Regions from separate parts of the Arthrobacter sp. K4-10C genome, predicted to be linked through region 2. Evidence: predicted binding sites of a transcription regulator. Region 2 holds the regulator's gene; each other region holds the start of a gene.
The links. The regulator HrcA, encoded in region 2, represses chaperone genes, less so after heat shock. The targets are predictions, from matches to a motif close to TTNGCACTCGNNNNNNNCGAGTGCNAA.

Region 1: AC5RUU_RS00795 (FmdB family zinc ribbon protein) is a predicted target of HrcA. The motif match lies at 2,466-2,492, and genes of this name have one in related genera.
Region 3: AC5RUU_RS16320 (Hsp20/alpha crystallin family protein) is a predicted target of HrcA. The motif match lies at 2,982-3,008, and genes of this name have one in related genera.
Region 4: groL (chaperonin GroEL) is a predicted target of HrcA. The motif match lies at 2,647-2,673, and genes of this name have one in related genera.

What each region holds. Positions count from the first base shown of each region.
Region 1 covers NZ_JBNHFI010000001.1:175,673-180,818, forward strand. The annotation lists gene AC5RUU_RS00775 (hypothetical protein) at 1-64, opposite strand, end outside; gene AC5RUU_RS00780 (GNAT family N-acetyltransferase) at 170-790, opposite strand; gene galU (UTP--glucose-1-phosphate uridylyltransferase GalU) at 796-1,701, opposite strand; gene AC5RUU_RS00790 (5-formyltetrahydrofolate cyclo-ligase) at 1,811-2,431, shown strand; gene AC5RUU_RS00795 (FmdB family zinc ribbon protein) at 2,548-2,820, shown strand; gene AC5RUU_RS00800 (RcpC/CpaB family pilus assembly protein) at 2,931-3,668, shown strand; gene AC5RUU_RS00805 (AAA family ATPase) at 3,704-5,146, opposite strand, start outside.
Region 2 covers NZ_JBNHFI010000005.1:198,695-203,840, reverse strand. The annotation lists gene hemW (radical SAM family heme chaperone HemW) at 1-319, shown strand, start outside; gene AC5RUU_RS08690 (DUF4870 domain-containing protein) at 377-796, opposite strand; gene AC5RUU_RS08685 (DUF3097 domain-containing protein) at 919-1,767, opposite strand; gene hrcA (heat-inducible transcriptional repressor HrcA) at 1,942-2,955, shown strand; gene dnaJ (molecular chaperone DnaJ) at 3,039-4,166, shown strand; gene AC5RUU_RS08670 (16S rRNA (uracil(1498)-N(3))-methyltransferase) at 4,169-4,948, shown strand; gene AC5RUU_RS08665 (GerMN domain-containing protein) at 4,935-5,146, opposite strand, start outside.
Region 3 covers NZ_JBNHFI010000011.1:162,430-167,575, reverse strand. The annotation lists gene AC5RUU_RS16335 (alkaline phosphatase D family protein) at 1-254, shown strand, start outside; gene AC5RUU_RS16330 (histidine phosphatase family protein) at 388-1,164, shown strand; gene AC5RUU_RS16325 (NAD(P)H-hydrate dehydratase) at 1,133-2,074, shown strand; gene AC5RUU_RS16320 (Hsp20/alpha crystallin family protein) at 2,483-2,905, opposite strand; gene AC5RUU_RS16315 (S9 family peptidase) at 3,586-5,146, shown strand, end outside.
Region 4 covers NZ_JBNHFI010000013.1:10,157-15,302, reverse strand. The annotation lists gene AC5RUU_RS17265 (ABC transporter substrate-binding protein) at 1-742, shown strand, start outside; gene groL (chaperonin GroEL) at 841-2,469, opposite strand; gene AC5RUU_RS17255 (ABC transporter substrate-binding protein) at 2,767-4,044, opposite strand; gene AC5RUU_RS17250 (cold-shock protein) at 4,041-4,247, opposite strand; gene AC5RUU_RS17245 (LytR C-terminal domain-containing protein) at 4,416-5,060, opposite strand; gene AC5RUU_RS17240 (DUF3263 domain-containing protein) at 5,104-5,146, opposite strand, start outside.

The DNA of each region.
Region 1 (5,146 bases), on a different contig from region 2:
GGTTCCGGAGGACGTAGGGCCCAACCCACACAATCCAGAGCACGACGGCAACCACAAGGATCACTGAGCTGCTAAGGGGGAAGTCCACACTCAAAACCGTATGAGCATCCCGGGCCTTGCCGCGGCATTCGCCCCGGTGTGTCGCACCGCCGCTCGCAAATGACTGGATTTATGACGGCCGGGAGGCAAGCCAGCGCGTCAGCAGCCCCTCCGGAACCTCTTCGGACGTGAGTGCGAACGACCGGTGGTCGGCCCATTCGCCGTTGATATGCAGGTACCGGGGGCGGTATCCCTCATCCCGGAAGCCCAGCTTTTCCACCACGCGCAGGCTTGGGCCGTTTTCGGGGCGGATGTTGATTTCCATGCGATGCAGGCCCAGCGTCTGGAAGCAGTGGTCAGTCACGAGGGCCACGGCAGTGGGAGCAATACCGCGCCCCGCCTTGGCCTGGTCCACCCAGTACCCGAGGGTTGCCATCATGGCCGACCCCCACACGATGGATGACACAGTCAGCTGGCCGATAATCACCGGATTGCGGATGCCCGGCACCCGCTCGGTGATGAGGAACGGCAACGCCGTGGCCTGTGCCGCCTGGGCATTCAACGACCGCACCATTTGCCGGTAGTCCGGCAGGCCCCCGCGCGGGTCCGGGTTTGAGGCCTCCCACGGCGCAAGCCACTGGCTGTTGCGGGAACGGACCTCCGTCCACTCTTTCTTGTCCCGGTACCGGATGGGACGCAGGACCAGGTCACCGCACTCCAGCGTCACAGGCCAAATGGGACCAAACCGCACGGGTACTACTTGGACAGGCCGTCAGTGAACCCCGGCAGCCATTCACGCAAGCCCGGGCCCAGGTCTTCACTGTCGATGGCGAGCTGGACGCAGGCCTTGAGGTAGCTGAGTTTGTCGCCGGTGTCGTACCGGCGTCCCCGGAACACCACGCCGTAGACACCGCGACCTTCACCTTCACCGGATGCGAGCTCCTGCAAGGCGTCCGTCAGCTGGATCTCGCCGCCGCGTCCAGGGCCGGTGCGCTCCAATACCTCGAAGACGGCGGGATGCAGCACGTAACGGCCGATGACGGCCAAGTTGGACGGCGCTTCATCCGCGGACGGCTTCTCAACCAGCCGGTTGACGCGCACGTACGCTTCGCCGTCGATCTCCTGGATGTCGGCGCAGCCATAGGCGCTGATCTGTGCCGGTTCAACTTCGATGAGCGCCACGACCGACCCTCCGGTCTTGGCCTGCACGTCGATCATGGTGCTGAGAAGTTCGTCCCGGGCATCGATGAGGTCATCTCCCAACAGCACGGCGAAGGCTTCATCGCCAACGTGCTGCTTGGCCCGCAACACCGCGTGGCCCAGGCCGTTGGGGTCGCCCTGGCGCACATAATGGATATCGCCCAGGTTGCTGGCTGCCTGGATGGATGCCAGCTTCTGTGTATCCCCCTTGTCGGCGAGCGTGGACTCCAGTGCCGGGACCCGGTCAAAGTGGTCCTCCAGCGCACGCTTGTTCCGTCCGGTGATCATCAGGACATCGTTCAGGCCCACCTGGACGGCTTCCTCGACGACGTACTGGATGGCAGGCTTGTCCACCACGGGCAGCATTTCCTTGGGCATGGCCTTGGTGGCAGGAAGGAACCTGGTGCCCAGTCCGGCAGCGGGGATGACGGCTTTGCGAACTCTCGGGTTACTGGTAGTCACCGGACTAATCTAACGTCAGCGTCAAGCATTCAGTAATCACCGGGCCGGCAGCCAGCCGCACCGGAGCCGGCGAACGAACCGCCACGGCGGGTAATAAAGGAGACACGCAATGCCTCAAGAGCCAAACACCGCCAAAGACGGCATCCGGGCGGCCCACCGCCGACGGAGGGCCACGCGCAGCCCGGCTGAGCTGGAAGCGGCGGGTGCTGCGCTGGCACTCCATGGTGCCGCCTGGGCTGAGGCGGTAGCAGGCGGAAAACCGGCCATGTTCTGCGTATACCTCGGCACCGGGGTTGAGCCGCCCACCCTGCCCCTGATCGCCGCCCTCCACGGCAACGGCCACAGGGTGCTGCTTCCAGTCTGCGAACCCGGCAGGGAGTTGAGTTGGGTCTTCTGGAGCCCCGACAGCACGCTTGAACGCAGCAGGTACGCACCCATACTGGAACCGGCCGGCCCGCGTCACGGACCTGACGTTGCGGGCGAGGCCACGGCGCTGTTCATCCCGGCCACCGCCGTGGATGTCAACGGCAACAGGGTGGGCCAGGGCGGCGGTTACTACGACAAGTTCCTGGGCCACCTCGCCACTGCCGGGAAGGAAATTCCGCTGGCCGCCGTTATCTATGACGATGAACTGCTCCCGGCGGGCCAGATTCCCGCCGAAGAGTTCGACCGTCCCGTTCCCGCTGTCCTGGTCCCGTCCGGGCTGCGACCGCTGGGCAATGTCGCGTAGGCTCCGGCGGGGCAGCCGCGAGGGGATGATAGAATTAGCACTCAGGCCCTGCGACTGCTAATGGATTACCAGGTGGCAGCACGGGACCTCTCGTTTGCCCAAGAGGAGGAGCACCAGTGCCAACATATGCTTACGCCTGCAAGGATTGCGGCCACGCCTTCGACATCGTCCAGTCGTTCTCGGACAGCTCACTGACGTCGTGCCCCGAATGCCAGGGTGCTTTGCGCAAGAAGTTCAACAGCGTAGGCGTCGTGTTCAAGGGATCCGGTTTCTACCGCACCGATTCCCGGGACTCAAAGGGCAGCACCGTTTCCGCTGCGCCGGCCTCCTCCACGCCCGCCGCGTCCACGGCCCCCTCCGCTCCCGCTACCGCGGCTGCCGCCAGCTGATTCCGGCTTTCGCCGTTACGACGGCGGCCCTGCAGCCTATCGTCCGGACGTTGTCCACATAGGCGCAGGGCCGCTGTCTTTTGCGTTTCCAAGGCACCTAGCGTGGCAGCATGCCCGCACAAACCCTCCAGCCCCACCGGGAAGCTCCCGGGTTCCTTCAACGCCGCCGCCGGCCTGTGTCCTCCGGCCGTTCGCGGTCCCGGCGTCCCGGTGCAGGGTTCCCGGGCTGGTTGAGCCGTAACCGCCGTCTTGCCGTGGCATTGCTGCTGTGTGCCGCGGCGGCACTGAGCGTCCACCAGCTCACCCCCGCCCCCGCTTACACCGTCACCGCCCTGGCCGCCGCCCGGGACCTGCCTGCGGGCGCAGCAATGGCAGCGTCCGACATTCACCAGGTCCAGGTTCCGCCGGGCATGGTTGGGGAGGGTGTCCTCCGCGAGCCCGGCGAAGCAGCAGGCAGGCAACTCGCGGCTCCGCTGCGCAAGGGGCAATTGTTGGCTGACGCCCAGCTGCTGGGCCCCGGCCTTCTCACCGGCAGCCCTCCCGGCTCAGCTGCGGTACCCCTGAGGATGGCCGACCCGTCGTCCATCCAGCTCGTCTCCCCCGGGCAGCTGGTCAACGTGGTGCTGACCGCGGCCAATGGATTCGACCAGCAGGAACCGTCCCAGGTCCTCGCCTCGGGAGTGCCGGTGCTGTGGACCTCCACAACGGGCGGGCAGGGCGGCCAGTGGCTCGGCACCCAGGAGACCGACGGGCTGATTGTTGTGGCCGCCAACTCGGAACAGGCGGCCCGGCTGGCCGGGGCATCCACCCAGGGCAAGCTGTTCTTTGTCCTCGTGGGACACCCGTGACCAGCCTCTGCCCTTCGGGGCCGGCGGCAGGAGGACTAACCCCAGTGCGGCGGTTTCTGTTCCTTCAGCCAGGCATCATGGTCATTATCCTTGTCGCCCCAAGCGCGCGGATCATCTTCGGAAGCCGTCGTGGGCAGGATGCCCCCGGCAGGCTTGTGCCCCGCACGGGGGGCCGGGGCGGCTGCAGTGTCCGCAATCCCCCGGGCTTCCGGCGCCGGCAGTTCACTCTCAGTGCTGTTTTGCTCTTCTTCGCTGGCCACCTGGCCCGCCTCCTTGCTGTCCTGTCCGTCCCGGGCAGCCGCGGCCTGATGGCCCGCACGTCGTGCGGGGACGTGGCCGGCGCGCCGTCCGGAAGCCGGGCCGGGGAAATTAGTGACGTTCGATGCCGGGGCGGGCTCCGCAGCGGCATCGATATCATTCAGCGCCTGATCGACGTCGTCGTCAAGGAAGCCGGTGGACGTCGCAGCACGCCCCGGGAGTACAACCTTTTCCAGGCCGAGGTACTTGGCGATCCGGTCTGCGCAGGCGGACGGATCGGTAAACACCTCGATGGTCCACAGCGGCATGTACCGCCAACCCAGCCGCTCCAGCATCTGGGGCCGCAGCCGGCTCCGTTCGCGGACACTCATGGTGCGGTACTGTTCGGTGCCGTCGGACTCGATGGCCACCGGCCAGGGCAGGTCGGCATCGTCCTGGCCCATGGTGCTGAGCGGGTCGGCGGCAGCCACCACGTCAATCGCGCCGTCATACTGGTGCCAGACCCGTGCCCCGCGTGCACGGAGCCGGTCACCCAGGTCCGCAACGAGCGGATCGGCACCGAGTGCCTGTTCGCTGGCGGCGGCGCGGGACGCGGGCGTGCCAAGATCGGTGTTGCCCGAAATTTCACGGTCCAGCAGTGCGTAGAGATCCACGGCCCCGTGCGTCAGCCGGGTGTGGTCCAGGTCCTCGGGCCGGAAGCACGTCAGCACGTGCATCGAGCGCCGGGCACGGGTCATGGCCAGGGCAAACTTCTCCCGGCCTCCCTCGGCAGAGAGCGGTCCGAAGCTGTGCAGGGCGCGCCCGTGCGGTGTCCGGCCGAAGCCCGGCGAGAAGATGACATGGTCGCGCACCAGGCCCTGGGCACGTTCCAGGTCCACAACCCGGAAGGACTCCGGGCCGGCGCCGAAGAACCCGGCCAGGCCCGGATGGTTGGGCAGTTGGAGCCGGATGGACTCACCGATGCGGGCAGCGTGCCGAAGGCTCGCGGTCACCACGGCCAGCGAGGTGCGGGGACGCATCCGCGCGTGCTCGAAGACCAGCTCCACCACCCGGTTGACCTCGGCCACCACGGATTCAACGCCTTCGTGGTCGGCGCTCGGAAGCCCGGTCCCGTCGGGCAGGTATTCGACCAGCAGGGACCGGTCCAGGCCCGTGGCAGACTGGCCTTCCGGCAACCGGCGGAGACCGCCGTCGTAAAAGTTCTTGCTCAGCTGCAGGAC
Region 2 (5,146 bases):
CCATGTGGGCGGAATCCGGTGGTGGAACGTCAAGCATCCGACTGCCTACGCCGGTCGCCTCGCGCAGGGTGTGTCACCGGCTGCCGGAAGGGAAACGCTGGACCGGGAAACCCGGAACGTTGAACGCATCATGCTGGAGGCCCGCCTCCAGGCAGGCCTTGATGTCGCCACCCTGAGCGCGGCAGGACGGCATGAAATTGCCGGATTGATCGCCGACGGCCTGGTGGATCCGGCTGCGGCATTCCGGGGGAAACTCGTCCTCACCCTGAAGGGGCGCCTGCTGGCCGACGCGGTGGTCCGCCGCCTCCTCCCTGACTAGTCCCCACGCCGGCGAGGGTCCCGGCCCGAGCCTGCGAGGGCTGGGAGCCGGTGGGGATTACTTGATCCAGCGCAGGTTGTACTGATACCGGTGCGGCTGGCCGCGGTTCACGTGGATGCCGGCGGCCACGGAGAAGCACGTCAGGGCGATCCAGATCAGGGTGGCGATGACGGCAAAGATGTTTCCGATCACGGGGATGAACACCAGGATGTTTGCCACCACGGCCGCGATGGTGGGCGGAAGGCTGAAGTTCAGCGCTTCCTTGGATTCCTGGGCGGTAAACGGTCCGCGGTCACGGAAAATCAGGAAAATCAGCAGCGCAGGGACACATCCGAGGATCCCCCCGAAGTGCGCCAGTGTGGCCCACTGGCGGTCCTCGCTGGCCGTCAGGGGCAGCGCGTTCGCCGGGACACCGTGGTATTCGGACCGACCGGCGCCGCCCTGGCTGTCCCTATGATCACGTGCGTTTTCTGCCACGGTAAGTTTCCTTCGAGAGTGCAAAATAGTGCGGAATGCCGGTGTTGCCCCGCCGCGCCTGCAACAGTGCGGCAGGACCTGCAGTACCAAGAATACTGGCTATCGGTCCGTTGGCTCCCCACTCAGGGAACAGTAAGGAAGTCAATCACTTCCTCGACACGGCCCAGCAGTGACGCCTCCAGGTCCGCGTAGCTGCGGACGGCGCCCAGCAGCTTCTGCCAGCCCAGCCCAATGTCCTCCTTGGTGGCATGAGGCCAGCCGAAAGCGGCGAGGATACCGGTCTTCCAATCCTGGCCGCGGGGCACCACAGGCCATTGTTCGATCCCCAGCACCGTCGGCCGGATGGCTTGCCACACATCCACGTAGGGGTGGCCCACGATCAGGACATTTCCTGCCGCGCCTGGGGACGCCATGACGGCGTCGGCAATGCGGGATTCCTTTGAATCGGGCACCAGGTGGTCCACGAGCACGCCGAGCCGCCGTCCCGGCCCGGGCCGGAAATCTGCCACTGCTGCGGCGAGGTCGTCAATGCCGTGCAGGGGTTCGACGACGATACCCTCCACCCGGAGGTCATCGCCCCAAACCTTTTCCACCAGTTCGGCGTCGTGTTTACCCTCCACCCAGATGCGGCTGGCCTTGGCGACCTGGGCTCGCTGGCCTGCAACCCGCACGGAGCCCGAGGCCGTCCTTCCGGTGGCCGGGCCGGTTGCCGGGCGCGGTGCCGGCGGCATCAGCCGGATAGCTCGGCCTTCCAAAAGGAAGCCGAAGCCGAGCCTGAAGGTGCGTGATTTGCCGCGCCGGTCCTCCAGGGCCACAACGTGCATCCCGCCGGACTTTTCCACCCGGGTTACCGCGCCAACCCAGCCGGACTGGACATCTTCCAGGACCATTCCGCGTTCAACGGGCACTTCGGGCAATTGGGTGCGGACGGGAGCGGACATGTCCCGGGGGCCCCAGTTCTGGTAATCCATGGATCGACTCCGCCTAGCTCTAGATCAGTGCCGCCGGAAGGTCGCCCGGAGCGGTACCAATGCTAACAACGGGGCGAGGCATAATAGACTGTTAGCACTTAGGCATGTCGAGTGCTAAGCCTGATGGTTTGCACGGGGCGGCGCAGCCGCCCTGACCCTGGATGGAGGTGGAGTGTGAGCGAGCCACGCAAACTGGAAGTACTGCGGGCAATCGTGGAGGACTACGTCCACTCCCGCGAGCCGGTCGGTTCCAAGGCGCTGGTGGAGAGGCATCATCTCGGCGTATCCAGTGCAACAATCCGCAACGACATGGCCGCGCTGGAGGATGAAGGACTCATCACCGCGCCCCACACCAGCGCGGGCCGGATTCCCACGGACAAGGGCTATCGCCTGTTCGTGGACCAGATTTCTGCCGTGAAGCCGTTGTCGCAGGCGGAACGCCGCGCCATCCAGTCCCTGCTCGAAGGCTCCGACGACCTCGACGACGTGCTGGACCGGACCGTCCGCCTGCTCTCGCAACTGACCAACCAGGTGGCCGTGGTCCAGTACCCCCACCTGAGCCGGGCCCTGATCCGCCACATCGAATTTGTCCTGCTGGCACCCCGGAAAGTCCTGGTGGTCCTTATCGCCAACAGCGGCAAGGTGGAGCAACGGGTTATCGACGTCGGGCAGGACCTCGCCGACGATGCACTCGCAGCGCTGCGGACCCGGTTCCTCGGTTCCCTCGCCGGAACTCCGCTGGGCCAGCTGGCGCAGTCCCTGCCCGCCGTCGTTTCCGCAGTCAGTCCGGGACAGCGGCAGGCCGCGCAGGCGCTGGCCCACGGGCTGGAGATCCTCGCGCAGAGCAGCCGCGAGGAACGCATGGTCATGGCGGGCACGGCGAACCTCGCGCGGTCCAACGTGGATTTCCCGCTCAGCATCGGCCCGGTGCTGGAAGCACTGGAGGAACAGGTGGTGATGCTGCGCCTGCTGAGCGAGATGGCGCAGGACCACCGTGGCGTCGCTGTAAGCATCGGGCGGGAAAACCCATATGACGGCCTTGCCGAAGCCTCGGTGGTCGCTACTGGGTACGGCCCGGACAGTGCAGCCAAGATAGGTGTGCTGGGACCCACCCGCATGGACTACCCCACCACGATGGCAGCCGTCAGGGCCGTCGCCCGCTACCTTTCCCGGATCCTGGGACCCTGACCGGACAGTCCGGCTGCCACCGCAGCCGGACGGCCGCCAGGGCACCCCCACTGCAGCAGTACAACAAGGAAGAGATACCAACTTTGAGCAGCCACTACGACGTCCTTGGAGTCTCACCGGAGGCCACGGGAGAAGAAATCAAGAAGGCCTACCGCAAGCTTGCCCGCACCCTGCACCCGGACGTCAACCCGGGGGAGGAGGCTGCTGACCGCTTCAAGGCAGTCACCCATGCGTACGAAGTCCTCTCGGACCCGCAGAAACGGCGTGTCTATGACACCACCGGCAACGAAAACGGCACGGACAACGGGTTCGGCGGCGGCAGCTACGCAGGCCAGGGCTTCGCTTTCCAGGACATCTTCGACACCTTCTTTGGCGCCGGCGGTTCCACCGGTCCTGCCTCCCGGGTCCGCCGCGGGCAGGACGCGCTCATCAGCGTCCGGATCGACCTCCGCGACGCCGTGTTCGGTGTCAACAAGAAACTCGAGGTGGACACTGCGGTTACCTGCCCCACCTGTGAGGGCTCATGCTGCCGGCCGGGAACCCACCCGGAGCGCTGCGACATCTGCGGCGGCAGCGGCCAGGTCCAGAGGGCAGTCCGCTCCATCCTCGGCCAGGTCATGACGGCTGCTCCCTGCGGTACCTGCGAAGGCTTCGGCACCGTCATCAAGGACCCCTGCAACGAGTGCAGTGGCCAGGGCCGCATCCGCAGCCGCCGTTCCCTGACGATCAAGGTTCCTGCCGGCGTGGCCACCGGAACCCGCATCCAGTTGACCGGCCAGGGCGAGGCGGGACCCGCCGGCGGACCTGCCGGCGACCTCTACGTGGAGATCCGGGTCAACAACGACGCCACGTATGTCCGCGACGGGGACGACCTCCACGCCACCCTGAACATTCCGATGACGGCGGCTGCCCTCGGCACCGAGGTCAGCCTGGAAACCTTCGACGGAACCCAGGAGATCGACGTCAAGCCCGGGACGCAGTCCGGCGAAATCATCACCCTTCGCGGACTGGGCGTCACCCATCTGCGCGGATACGGCCGTGGCGACCTGAAGGTGCACCTGCAGGTGGAGACGCCGGCCAAATTGGATGCTGCCCAGGAAGACCTGCTGCGGCAGCTGGCCAAGCTGCGCGGCGAGCAGATCACCGAGGGCAAGCTGGCTGCGAGCGGCGGCATGTTCGCCAAACTCCGGGACCGCCTCGGTAACCTGTAGCGGTGAGCAACCCCGTCTTCTTCACTCCCGCAGGATCCCTTGACGGGATGCAGCCTGGCGGTAAGTTCCTCCTCGAGGGGCCTGAGGCCAGGCATGCGGTGGCCGTAAAACGCCTGGAACCGGGTGAACCCGTGGACATTGTCGATGGCACCGGCACCAGAATGACCGGGCGCGTCGTTGAGGCTTCCGCGTCCGCCCTGGAGGTGGAGTGTTCGTCCATGGCCGTCGAATCCCGGCCCGATGTCCGGCTGGTACTCGTCCAGGCCCTGGCAAAGGGCGACCGGGATGAACTGGCCATCGAGACAGCCACTGAGCTCGGGATAGACGCCGTCATTCCGTGGCAGTCCGAGCGATCAATCGTGCGCTGGAAAGGCGATCGGGCTGTCAAAGCGCATGCCAAATGGCAGTCGGTGGTTACCGCAGCCGCCAAGCAGGCCCGGCGGGCATGGGTGCCGGAGGTCCGCCCCGCCGTCGACACTGCCGCCCTCGCAATAGCCGTCGAAGCCGCGGACCTTGCCGTTATCCTGCACGAGGACGCCGTCCGCCCCCTCCGCAGTGTGCTTGAGGCGTGGGCCGGTGCCGGGGGAGCGGACCCCCGGGAGGTGCTCCTGATCGTGGGGCCGGAGGGCGGTATCAGTCCCCGCGAAGTCACCAGGCTTTGCGACAAGGGCGCCGTGACTGCACTGCTGGGGCACCATGTCCTGCGGTCGTCCACCGCCGGCCCCGCCGCCGTCGTGCTTGCCAGCGATATCCTGGGACGCTGGACGGCTACCGCACCTTGAAGGCCCGGGTGTCCCCGTACTGGTCGGGCCCACCCCCGGTTCCGGCCTGTGCCACCCGCAACTCGTAGTCGCCGGCCGGCAGGGTCAGCGCCAGGGTGAAGACCCCGGCGTGGCCCTGTTCGGCCGACGCAGTGGTTTCCCCGGTGAGGAAGGGCTCCTTGGTTCCGTCGTTTCCGGACCGCAGGATCTGCCAGCGGA
Region 3 (5,146 bases), on a different contig from region 2:
CGGATTTCAACCCGTTTTGGGAGTTCGTAGCCGGGCCCATCGCCGCCGGGTCCTTCGGGCCGAACACCATGGATGACACGTTTGGGCCCGAGGTGGTGTTCGCCAAGGCCGGGCGCTTCCCCGGCGAATCACCGCGCGACGGCGAGAACCAGTTCTTCGGGCACGTCCAGCTGGATGCCGAAACCTTCACGGTCAGCCTGCGGAACGCCAACGGCGCCACGGTGTTCTCCAAGGTGCTGACGCCGGAAGGGTAGGCCGCCCGGGCGTGGCTGGCGGGGGTCGCTCCCCGGTGGCCCGTCGCCGTCGTCCGTTATTTTCCCGGCCCCGTGGGTACGCCGCTGGTAGTGTTCCTCCATTCGGAACCGAACGCGGACGGGGTGATCTTTCTTGAACGACGACGGACTGACACAGGCTGTACAGGAAGCCGGGGCGGTGGAGCTGCTGCTGATCCGGCACGGCGAGAGCGAAGGCAACGTGGCCGCCACCGAGGCGCGGCTGGCGGGGGCCGAGGTCATCGAGGTGCCCGCCCGAGACGCCGACGTGAACCTTTCCGGCACCGGGCAGGAACAGGCCAAGGCGCTGGGCACTGCGCTGGCCCGGATCGCCGAGGAGTTCCGCCCTGATGCCGTGGTGTCCTCCCCCTACGCCCGGGCGCGCCAGACCGCGGAGATCGCCGTGGAAACGGCTGGCTGGCCGGCGAAGGTGCGCACCGACGAACGGCTGCGTGACCGTGAACTGGGCATCCTGGACCGGCTGACCCGGCTCGGCGTGGAGAAGCGATACCCGGACGAGGTGGAACGGCGGACCTGGCTGGGCAAGCTGTACTACCGGCCGCCGGGTGGGGAATCCTGGGCGGACGTGGCCCTCCGGCTGCGCTCGGTTCTGGACGAACTGAACAACTTGGGCAGCGGGCACCGGGTGATGCTGGTCTGCCACGATGCCGTGATCATGCTGTTCCGCTACGTGCTGGAGGGCTTGTCCGAACGGGAGCTCCTGGACCTTGCCGCCAGTAACTCGGTGCTGAATGCCTCGATCACCAAATACGTGCGTCCGTCGGGTGCCGGGCCGTGGACCCTCGAGAGCTTCAACGTGGCCGACCACCTCACCGAGCAGGGCGTGGAGGTTACCGAGCATGCAGGGGATACAAGTGTCCACCCGCGGTGATGCCGCCGACCCCGTCCTGGTCACGCCGTCGCTGCTGCGCGAGTGGCCGCTGCCGGCCGCAGGTGAGGACAAGTATTCCCGCGGTTCGGTGCTGGTAATCGGCGGTGCCCGGGTAACGCCGGGTGCTGCCCTGCTCGCCGGAGCTGCCGCCCTCCGCGCCGGTGCCGGGAAGCTGACCCTCGCGGTCGCCGAATCCGTGGCGGTGCAGGTGGGGGTGGCGCTGCCGGAATGCGGGGCCATCGCCCTGCCCGAGACCGCCGACGGATCCATCGAGGCTGGCGGACTGGACCGGATCTCCTCGTACCTGGACCGGGCGGACGCCATCCTCGTGGGACCGGGCCTTGACGATCCTGACCTGGCTGAAGAGCTGTTGCGGGCCCTGCTGGAGCGGGAGGAATCGTCAGGCAGGGCCGATGACGGCCGTGGTGCCGCCGTCATCCTTGATGCCTACGCCCTGGGCGGCCTGGCCAGACTTGAAGAACAGCTGGAACCTTGGCGGGGCCGGCTGATCCTGACCCCGAATCCGAAGGAAGCGGCGATTCTGCTGGGCCGTGAAATCGACGACCTGGAAACCGACGTGGCCGCGATTGCCAGCCAGTTCGACGCAGTGGTGAGCTGCCAGGGCATCATCGCCCAGCCGCCCCGTCCTGGTGGCGGCGGGGAACCGGAACTGTGGAAGATCACCACGGGGTACGGCGGACTCGGGACCTCGGGAAGCGGGGATGTCCTGGCCGGTGCGATCGCCGGACTCAGGGCCCGCGGAACCACCAGCGCGCAGGCGGCATGCTGGGGAACGCATCTTCACGCCGCGGCCGCCGACCGGCTGGCCAGCAGGATGGGACCGCTGGGATTCCTTGCCCGCGAACTCGCGGACGAATTGCCCGCGCTCATGCTGGAGCTGAACACCTGATTTCGCTGGATGCTTGGCCTTGCAGGTTGGTTCGGGCAGTTATTTCAGCGCAAGGGGATGGCCCCCTGCTTGGAAGCTCGGGGGCCATCGTATCGGAGGGGATCACTCGCAACTGCCGATGCGCTACCGGCGCTGTGGCGTTCCTTAAAGGCAAACCGCCCAATACTGGCAGATACAACGCGTTCGGATCCTCCCGGTAACCCTGTTCTAGCACCGGCAGGCGGGCCAATACAAGGCATCCCCGCCGGTAACTTAGGACGACCCCCGGCCAAGCCGGGGGCCACCACATCGGGAAGTTCAGGTTTACGCTGCCGATGCGCTGTCTGGCGCTGTGGCGTGCACTTCAAGGCGACCCGCCCCACACTGGCAGTCAACAGAAATACCCGACATCCCGATCCTTCAAGGGAACTAGGCGGCGATTTCCTGCTTAGCCCCCTTCGTTTCGATCTCGATCTTGCGCGGCTGGGCCTTTTCGGCGACAGGAATCCGCAGCGTCAGGACACCGGCGTCGTAGCTTGCCTTAATGTTGTCCACATCCAGGGTATCGCCGAGGATCAGCTGGCGGCTGAAGACGCCGCGCGGCCTCTCGGAGGCGATCAACTCGGTGTCCTTGCCCGCAACGTCGGGCCGCTCGGCCCGCACCGTCAGGACATTCCGTTCCACATCCAGATCCACTGAGTCCACCGCAACGCCGGGCAGATCGAAGGCCACGACGAATTCCTTGTCCTCCCGCCAGGCGTCCATCGGCATGGCTGCCGGACGCGCTGCCGTTCCGAGGACCTGCTGGGCCAGCCTGTCCAGCTCGCGGAACGGATCGGTTCGCATCAACATGGCTTCCCTCCTCGTAAGAGATGGTCCAACACTTGTTTTGAGTACCAGCCGATCTGTATTGGCTGATATAGATTTTTTAGCACTGACGACAGAGATCTGCAAGCGGTCCGGCAAGGAATTTTCGAATTTTTTTGCCGCCTCCCGGGGCATGGGGAAGGGGCCCCTCGCGGTACGCGAAAGGCCCCTTCTGCTGTACCCTGCCGGGCTTTCGTCAGCTCCTGGTGGGGTCCGGGCGGAGCGGTGCCGGGCCCGGATCCGGCACGGGCAGCGGCCCTGGAGGCTCCGGCGTCGGGAACGGGTTCGGGGCCGGCGGCCCCGGATGGCCGGGCTGGGTGGGATCAGGCGACGTCGGGTCCGGCCCGGGCTCCGGCGGGAACGGCTCGGGTTCGTGCACTGGCGGGATGGTCATAAGCTTCCCCTCTCTCGCTGGGCGATGTGCCTTGGCGTGAACAGAATACGCCTGCCACCCGAACCCCACTAGGGCAGTACCGTCGGGCCCCGTCACCCTCTCTCACTTTTGGCACCTCCCACCCAAACGCCCTCCCACCTGGGTGAAAGGGCGTTCAGGAAAAAGCCACCAAAGGTGAGAGAGCGTCGGGGTTGGGCGGTAGTGGCGGGGGCCGCTCCCCCGGTAGCGAACGGCCCCGGCCATTGTGAGGGGTGGTGGATATATTGAAGGCATGACCTCCACTCCGCTGCAGGATTCCGCCAGCACGTCCATGTCCGCCGCCACCCCGCCGGTGGCCAAGAGGGTCCCCCTGGACCGGACGCACCACGGGGATACTTTCGTGGACAGCTACGAGTGGCTGCGGGACAAGGAGTCCGCCGAGGTGGTTGAGCACCTGAAGGCCGAGAACGCCTACCAGGAGGCAGTCACCGCACACCAGGAACCGCTCCGCGAAGCCATCTTCCAGGAAATCAAGGGCCGGACGCAGGAAACCGATTTGTCGGTTCCGCACCGCAAGGACGGCTGGTGGTACTACAGCCGCTCGGTGGAGGGCAAGGAGTACGGCATCCAATGCCGGGTCAGGGCCGCGGACACCGACGACAAGATCGCCGACTGGACCCCGCCCGCCGTCGAGCCCGGCGTCGCCATTCACGGGGAGGAAGTCCTGCTGGACGGTAACGTCGAGGCAGAGGGCAAGCCTTTCTTCTCGGTAGGCGGTTCGGCCGTGACAGTGGACGGCGACCTTTACGCCTACGCCGTGGACAACTCAGGCGACGAGCGCTTCACCCTCCGTATCAAGGACCTGCGCACCGGCCAGCTGCTGCCGGACATCATCGAGAACGTCTTCTACGGTGTCTCGTTCTCCCCGGACGGCACCCGCATCTTCTACACCGTGGTGGACGATTCCTGGCGCCCGTACCAGGTGAAGGCGCACGTCCTGGGCACGCCCGTGACCGAGGACGTGGTCATCTACCAGGAGGACGACGCCGCCATGTGGCTGGGCTTCGAGCTCTCTGCCGACCGGCGCCACCTGGTGCTGGGCATTGGCTGCTCCGAATACAGTGAGACCCGGCTGCTCCGCTTCGACGATCCCGCCGGGACTGTCAGCACCGTCATCTCCCGGAACGAGCGGGTTCTCTACGAGGCGGAGCCTTTCCTGCTGGAGGGCCCGGACGGGCAAAAGACAGAGCGCATCCTCCTCACGCACAACCGCGGCGCCATCAACTCCATGGTCTCCCTGGCGGACCCGGCGGAGCTGGAAAAGCCGCTGGCACAGCAGACGTGGCAGACCGTCGTCGAGCATTCCGACGACGTCCGCGTCAACGGCGCGGGGGTCACCTCCACGCACCTCATCGTCTCCATCCGCAAGGACACGATTGAGCGGGTGCAGGTGATGGGGCTGGCCGGGCTGGGCACGCCGGCCCAGCAGGCCGCGGTCGAGCCCGCTTTCGACGAGGAGCTTTACACGGCGGGCGTGGGCGGGTCTGACTACGAGGCCCCGGTCATCCGGCTGGGCTACACCTCCTACTTCACGCCGTCGCGCGTCTACGACTTCGTGCTGCCCACCCCGGAGCGGCCCGCCGGCGAGCTCCTGCTGCGCAAGGAAAGCCCGGTGCTGGGCGGCTACGACGGAACCAACTACATTGCAACCCGTGAGTGGGCGACGGCGGCGGACGGCACGCGGATCCCGCTCTCCGTGCTGCGGCACAAGGGCATCAAGCAGGATTCGACGGCGGCGGGCCTGGTGTACGGGTACGGCTCCTATGAGATGAGCATGGATCCGGGCTTCGGCA
Region 4 (5,146 bases), on a different contig from region 2:
TGACGGAAAGAACTACGGTGCCGCGTATGGCAGCAACGAAGCCGACCTGATCATCTGGCTGCGGCAGCACGGCGAAAACCTGTACTCCGCGGACGGCAAGCTGGACTTCGATACGGCGACGGCTGCGTCGTTCTGGGAACGCCTGAAGGAGCAGCGGGATTCCAAGGCAAGCCCGCCGGCCACGGTGGCCACCGAGGACTCCGGCGCCGGCCTGGAGGAAAGCCTCTTCGGCACCAACAGGGTGGGCATGGCCTGGTGGTGGACCAACCAGCTTGGTTCGCTGGAATCCACCACGGGCAGCGGCATCAAGATGCTCCGTGCCCCAAGCATGGACGGTTCTGCCGCCCGGAACGGCATGTACTACAAGCCCACCATGTTCTGGTCTGCCTCGTCGCGCTCGAAGCACCCCGAGGAAGCCGCCACCTTCATCAACTACCTGGCCAACAGCCCTGAGGCAGGCGCCATCCTGATGACGGACCGCGGCGTGCCCACCAATTCGGAGATCGTCGAAAGCATCACCCCCAGCCTGAAGCCTGCGGACACCACCGTGGTGTCGTTCCTTAAGGACATTGCCCCGGAGATGAAGGAAGCACCTCCGGTTCCGCCGGTAGGAGCCGGCAGCGTCCAGAACGTCATCAAGCGGTACACGGATGAAGTGCTGTACGACCGCCTCACTCCCCACGCTGCTGCCGAGGCCTTCAAGAAGGAAGTTGAAGGCATGTTGTCCAGCGCGCGGAAGTAGCAGTACCCCGCTGCCCGGGCGTACGGGCAAGAAAAAATGCGGCCCCTCCGAAGAGGGGCCGCATTTATTTCTACTGCGGGACTGGCCCGGCGGGAAGGCTAGAAGCCGCCCATGCCGCCCATGTCGTCGCCGCCGCCAACGGGAGCCGGGTTCTTCTCGGGCTTGTCGGCCACGACTGCCTCGGTGGTGAGGAACAGGCCGGCAATGGAGGCCGCGTTCTGCAGGGCAGAGCGGGTCACCTTGACGGGATCGTTGACGCCGGCAGCCAGCAGGTCGACGTATTCCCCGGTCGCTGCGTTCAGGCCGTGGCCTGCAGGCAGGCCGCGGACCTTGTCCACCACAACGCCCGGCTCGAGGCCGGCGTTGAAGGCGATCTGCTTCAGCGGGGCGTCGATGGCAACGCGGACGATGTTGGCGCCGGTTGCTTCGTCGCCGGAGAGCTGCAGGTTGGCGAAGGCCTTCGCGCCGGCCTGGATGAGGGCCACGCCGCCACCGGCGACGATGCCTTCTTCAACAGCGGCCTTTGCGTTGCGCACTGCGTCCTCGATGCGGTGCTTGCGCTCCTTGAGCTCAACCTCGGTTGCGGCACCGGCCTTGATGACTGCAACGCCGCCGGCCAGCTTGGCCAGGCGCTCCTGCAGCTTCTCGCGGTCGTAGTCGGAGTCGGAGTTTTCGATCTCGGCGCGGATCTGGGACACGCGGCCGGCGATCTGGTCGGCGTCGCCTGCACCCTCAACGATGGTGGTTTCGTCCTTGGTGACAACAACCTTGCGTGCCTTGCCCAGGAGTTCCAGGCCGGCGTTCTCCAGCTTCAGGCCGACTTCCTCGGAGATGACCTGGCCGCCGGTGAGGACGGCGATGTCGGCGAGCTGTGCCTTGCGGCGGTCGCCGAAGCCCGGAGCCTTCACGGCGACGGACTTGAAGGTGCCGCGGATCTTGTTGACGATCAGGGTGGCCAGGGCCTCGCCCTCGATGTCTTCGGCGATGATCAGCAGCGGCTTGTTGGACTGCATGACCTTCTCGAGGACAGCAACCAGTTCCTTGACGTTGGAGATCTTGGAGTTGACGATCAGGATGTACGGATCCTCGAGGACCGTTTCCTGGCGCTCTGCGTCGGTGACGAAGTAAGCGGAGATGTAGCCCTTGTCGAAGCGCATGCCTTCGGTGAGTTCGAGCTCCAGGCCGAAGGTGTTGGATTCCTCGACCGTGATGACGCCTTCCTTGCCCACCTTGTCCAGGGCCTCGGCAATAAGCGCACCGATTTCGTCGTCACCGGCGGAGATCGAGGCCGTGGCAGCGATCTCTTCCTTGGTTTCGATTTCCTTGGCGGAGTTCAACAGTTCGGCGGTGACAGCGTCAACGGCCTTCTCGATGCCGCGCTTGAGGGACAGCGGGTCGGCGCCGGCGGCAACGTTGCGCAGGCCTTCCTTGACCAGGGCCTGGGCCAGCACGGTAGCCGTGGTGGTGCCGTCGCCTGCGACGTCATCCGTCTTCTTGGCAACTTCCTTGACCAGCTCGGCGCCGATCTTCTCGTAGGGATCGTCCAGCTCGATCTCCTTGGCGATGGAAACGCCATCGTTGGTGATCGTGGGGGCGCCCCACTTCTTCTCGAGGACGACGTTGCGTCCACGCGGGCCGAGGGTGACCTTAACGGCGTCGGCGAGGGTGTTCAGGCCCCGCTCAAGGCCGCGGCGTGCCTCTTCATCAAATGCAATGATCTTGGCCATAACGGCAGTGGTCCTTTCGGGACAGTCGTTAAGAATGAACCTTCGCTGCAGTGCCCGCGACGGACGATCCTTCGCCGGCGGCCTCTGTATGCCTCCGGGTGCGGATCTCACTCCAGTTAGGTGTTTCTTCGCTCCTCGCCCGATGCCGCGCTCCGCCAGCTTGAAGCAGGCTTTGCTTTAGCAGTCGGTACGTCAGAGTGCTAAGTCAATAATTAGCACTCCCCACGTGAGAGTGCAAGCGAATGGACCGGGAACGGGCCGCTAATCCGGCGTATTCGCTGATGGCGATCAGGGCAGTCAGTTCCCGGTGCGGCCTGCTGTTTCGCGCCCGCTGGCCGCTGGAATGTTGTCGGGCCCGTAGGTGAAGACTCTGAAGTTGGCCGTGGTGATGTCTCCATTCGGGTCAAACGCGACGGGACCTGACTCGCCGTCGTAGTTCATCCCAGTTCCCGCCGCAAGGCCGCTGACGCAGTCCTTGTAGGTGGAACAGGCCGCCGCGGCCGCCGTCCCTCCCGAAGCGCCGGCAGTACCGCCGGACACGCTGATCAGGTTGGCAGCGATTGAACGGCCGGCGTCGTCCTGGGCCCTGGCCGCAGCAAGCGCGGCCAGTGTGACGGCGTCGTACGTCTCGGCGGCAAAGGATACGTCTTTCAGCTTGCCATCGACGGCCAGCAGCCGGTCTTGGAAGCCGGCGGAGGGAAGCTGCCCGGGCACCACGGCGCGGGCCCCGTCCAGTGCCTTGGTGCCCAGCTTGGAGCCGTAGCGGGCGAAGGCACCGTCGCTGAGGATGATGCGGGAGCCCGCAACACCGGCGTTGCTCAGCTCTGCGAGTGCACCCTGGGCACCGTCCCTGGCCACCAGGATCACAGCACCGGCGCCGGCCTTTCCAGCCCTCCCGGCCGCAGGGCCGGCCTCGCCCGGCTTGAACTCCTCGGTTGCCGCAACGTCCAGTCCGGCCTGTTCGGCGGCGTCGGAGACGGCCCCAGCCACGTCCTTTCCGTAAGAGCCTTCCTGGTACAGCACCGCGATGGTGGCAGCGCCGCCGTCCTTGGCGAGCTTGACCAGGACGGGAGCCTGGGCGACGTCAGCGGCGGCGGTGCGGAAGTAATAGCCGCCCGACCCGGCGCCGGTCAGGCCCGCGGCCGAATTGGCTGGCGAGATCAGTGGGGTCCGGGCACGGGAAAGAACGTCGATGGTTGCTGGTGCGTGGCTCGAGTCGGTAGGCCCTATGACCACGTCAGCTTTGCCGGCCACCAGGGCATGCGCCTGGGCTGCGGCGTCCTGGCCCGGGTCAACGGGCAGAAGTTCCACCGGCCTGCCCTTGTGGCCGCCCGTCGCGTTGATTTCCTGGACCGCAAGCTTGGCCGCGGCAAGCTGCGAGGCGTTGAGGAAGCTGCTGTCACCGGTGTTGTCCAGGACCAGCCCCACCCGCAGGATGCCGTCGCCGGACGCCTCCACGGATTCCACGCGGGCATTACCGGTGACACCGGAACAGGCAGTGGCAACCAGGAGAGCGCCGGCGGAAAGAGCGAGCGCGGGACGGATACGGACGGCGGGAACGGGCAGCTGTTTCACTCGGCGGGCCGGACACTTTCGGCCTGCGGGCCCTTTTCGCCTTCGCCGACTTCAAGCTCCACCCGCTGCCCCTCGTCGAGTGCACGGTAGCCCTCACCCTGGATGGCGGACCAGTGCACAAAGATATCGTCTCCGGAATCGTCAACGGTGATGAATCCGTAGCCCTTTTCCGCGTTGAACCATTTCACGGTTCCCAGTGCCATGCTGACCAACTCTTTCCGTTGAGACCGGGACTCATGCTCCCGAATCGTGCTTGCCTGCCCCGGAGCCCACCCTGGTTTTCACTCTAGCCAATGCCGGGGCGGCGCTACAGGACACCGGATGGGCCGGCGGCAAAAGTTATTCACGCGTGACCGGTCCGCCAGGGATGCCTACCGGTATCCCGGGCCCAGCACCACTACCAGGGGAACCTGGAATTCCGTGCTGCTGACGAGGGTGGGGATGCCCAGCAGGCGCGCGAGTGCCTGGGCATTGGCCAGTTGCTCCGGCCCTGAGTAGAAAATGGCAGAGCCCTGCTGGGGAGCTCCTGCCCAGTTGCCTACCTGGCCCAGCGTCCAGCCGTCCGCCTGGACGGTCCCGCCCACGCGGCCCGCGAGTCCTGCAGTCCCGGCAGCGTTGTAGACGGCGACGGGCTGTGTCCGGTCGAGGAAAACCTGGCTCTGAGCCGACCCGGCTGGCCCGGGCCCGGCCTCTGAAATGGCGGACGGCTCGGTTGAGGCCGGCGGCGCGGCTTCCGCGGTGGGCTCCGGGGAACTTTGGGGGCTGGCCGGCGGCGTTGTTCCGGTCTCCGCCAGCGGCGATGCTTCCTGGCTTGAGGACGCCTGGGCGTCCGTGCCGCTGAAGCCAAGCTTGGGGAGGATCAGGAAGGACACCAGCCCGATGGCCAGGGCTGCCAGCCCTACTGCAAGGATGGGCCACAGCCGTACCCGCGACGGGGCAGTGGCGGCACGGTGGACTCCTTGCCGCTGCGGGGTCTCGGGGACCTTGTCGAATTCATCGCGGGCGTATTTGGTCATGGATGACATCCTTGGGGATTGCTGCTGAAAAGGCGTGGGTGTCCTAGGCGTCGGACCCCAGGCGCCGTGCGGTCCGGGCACGGTGG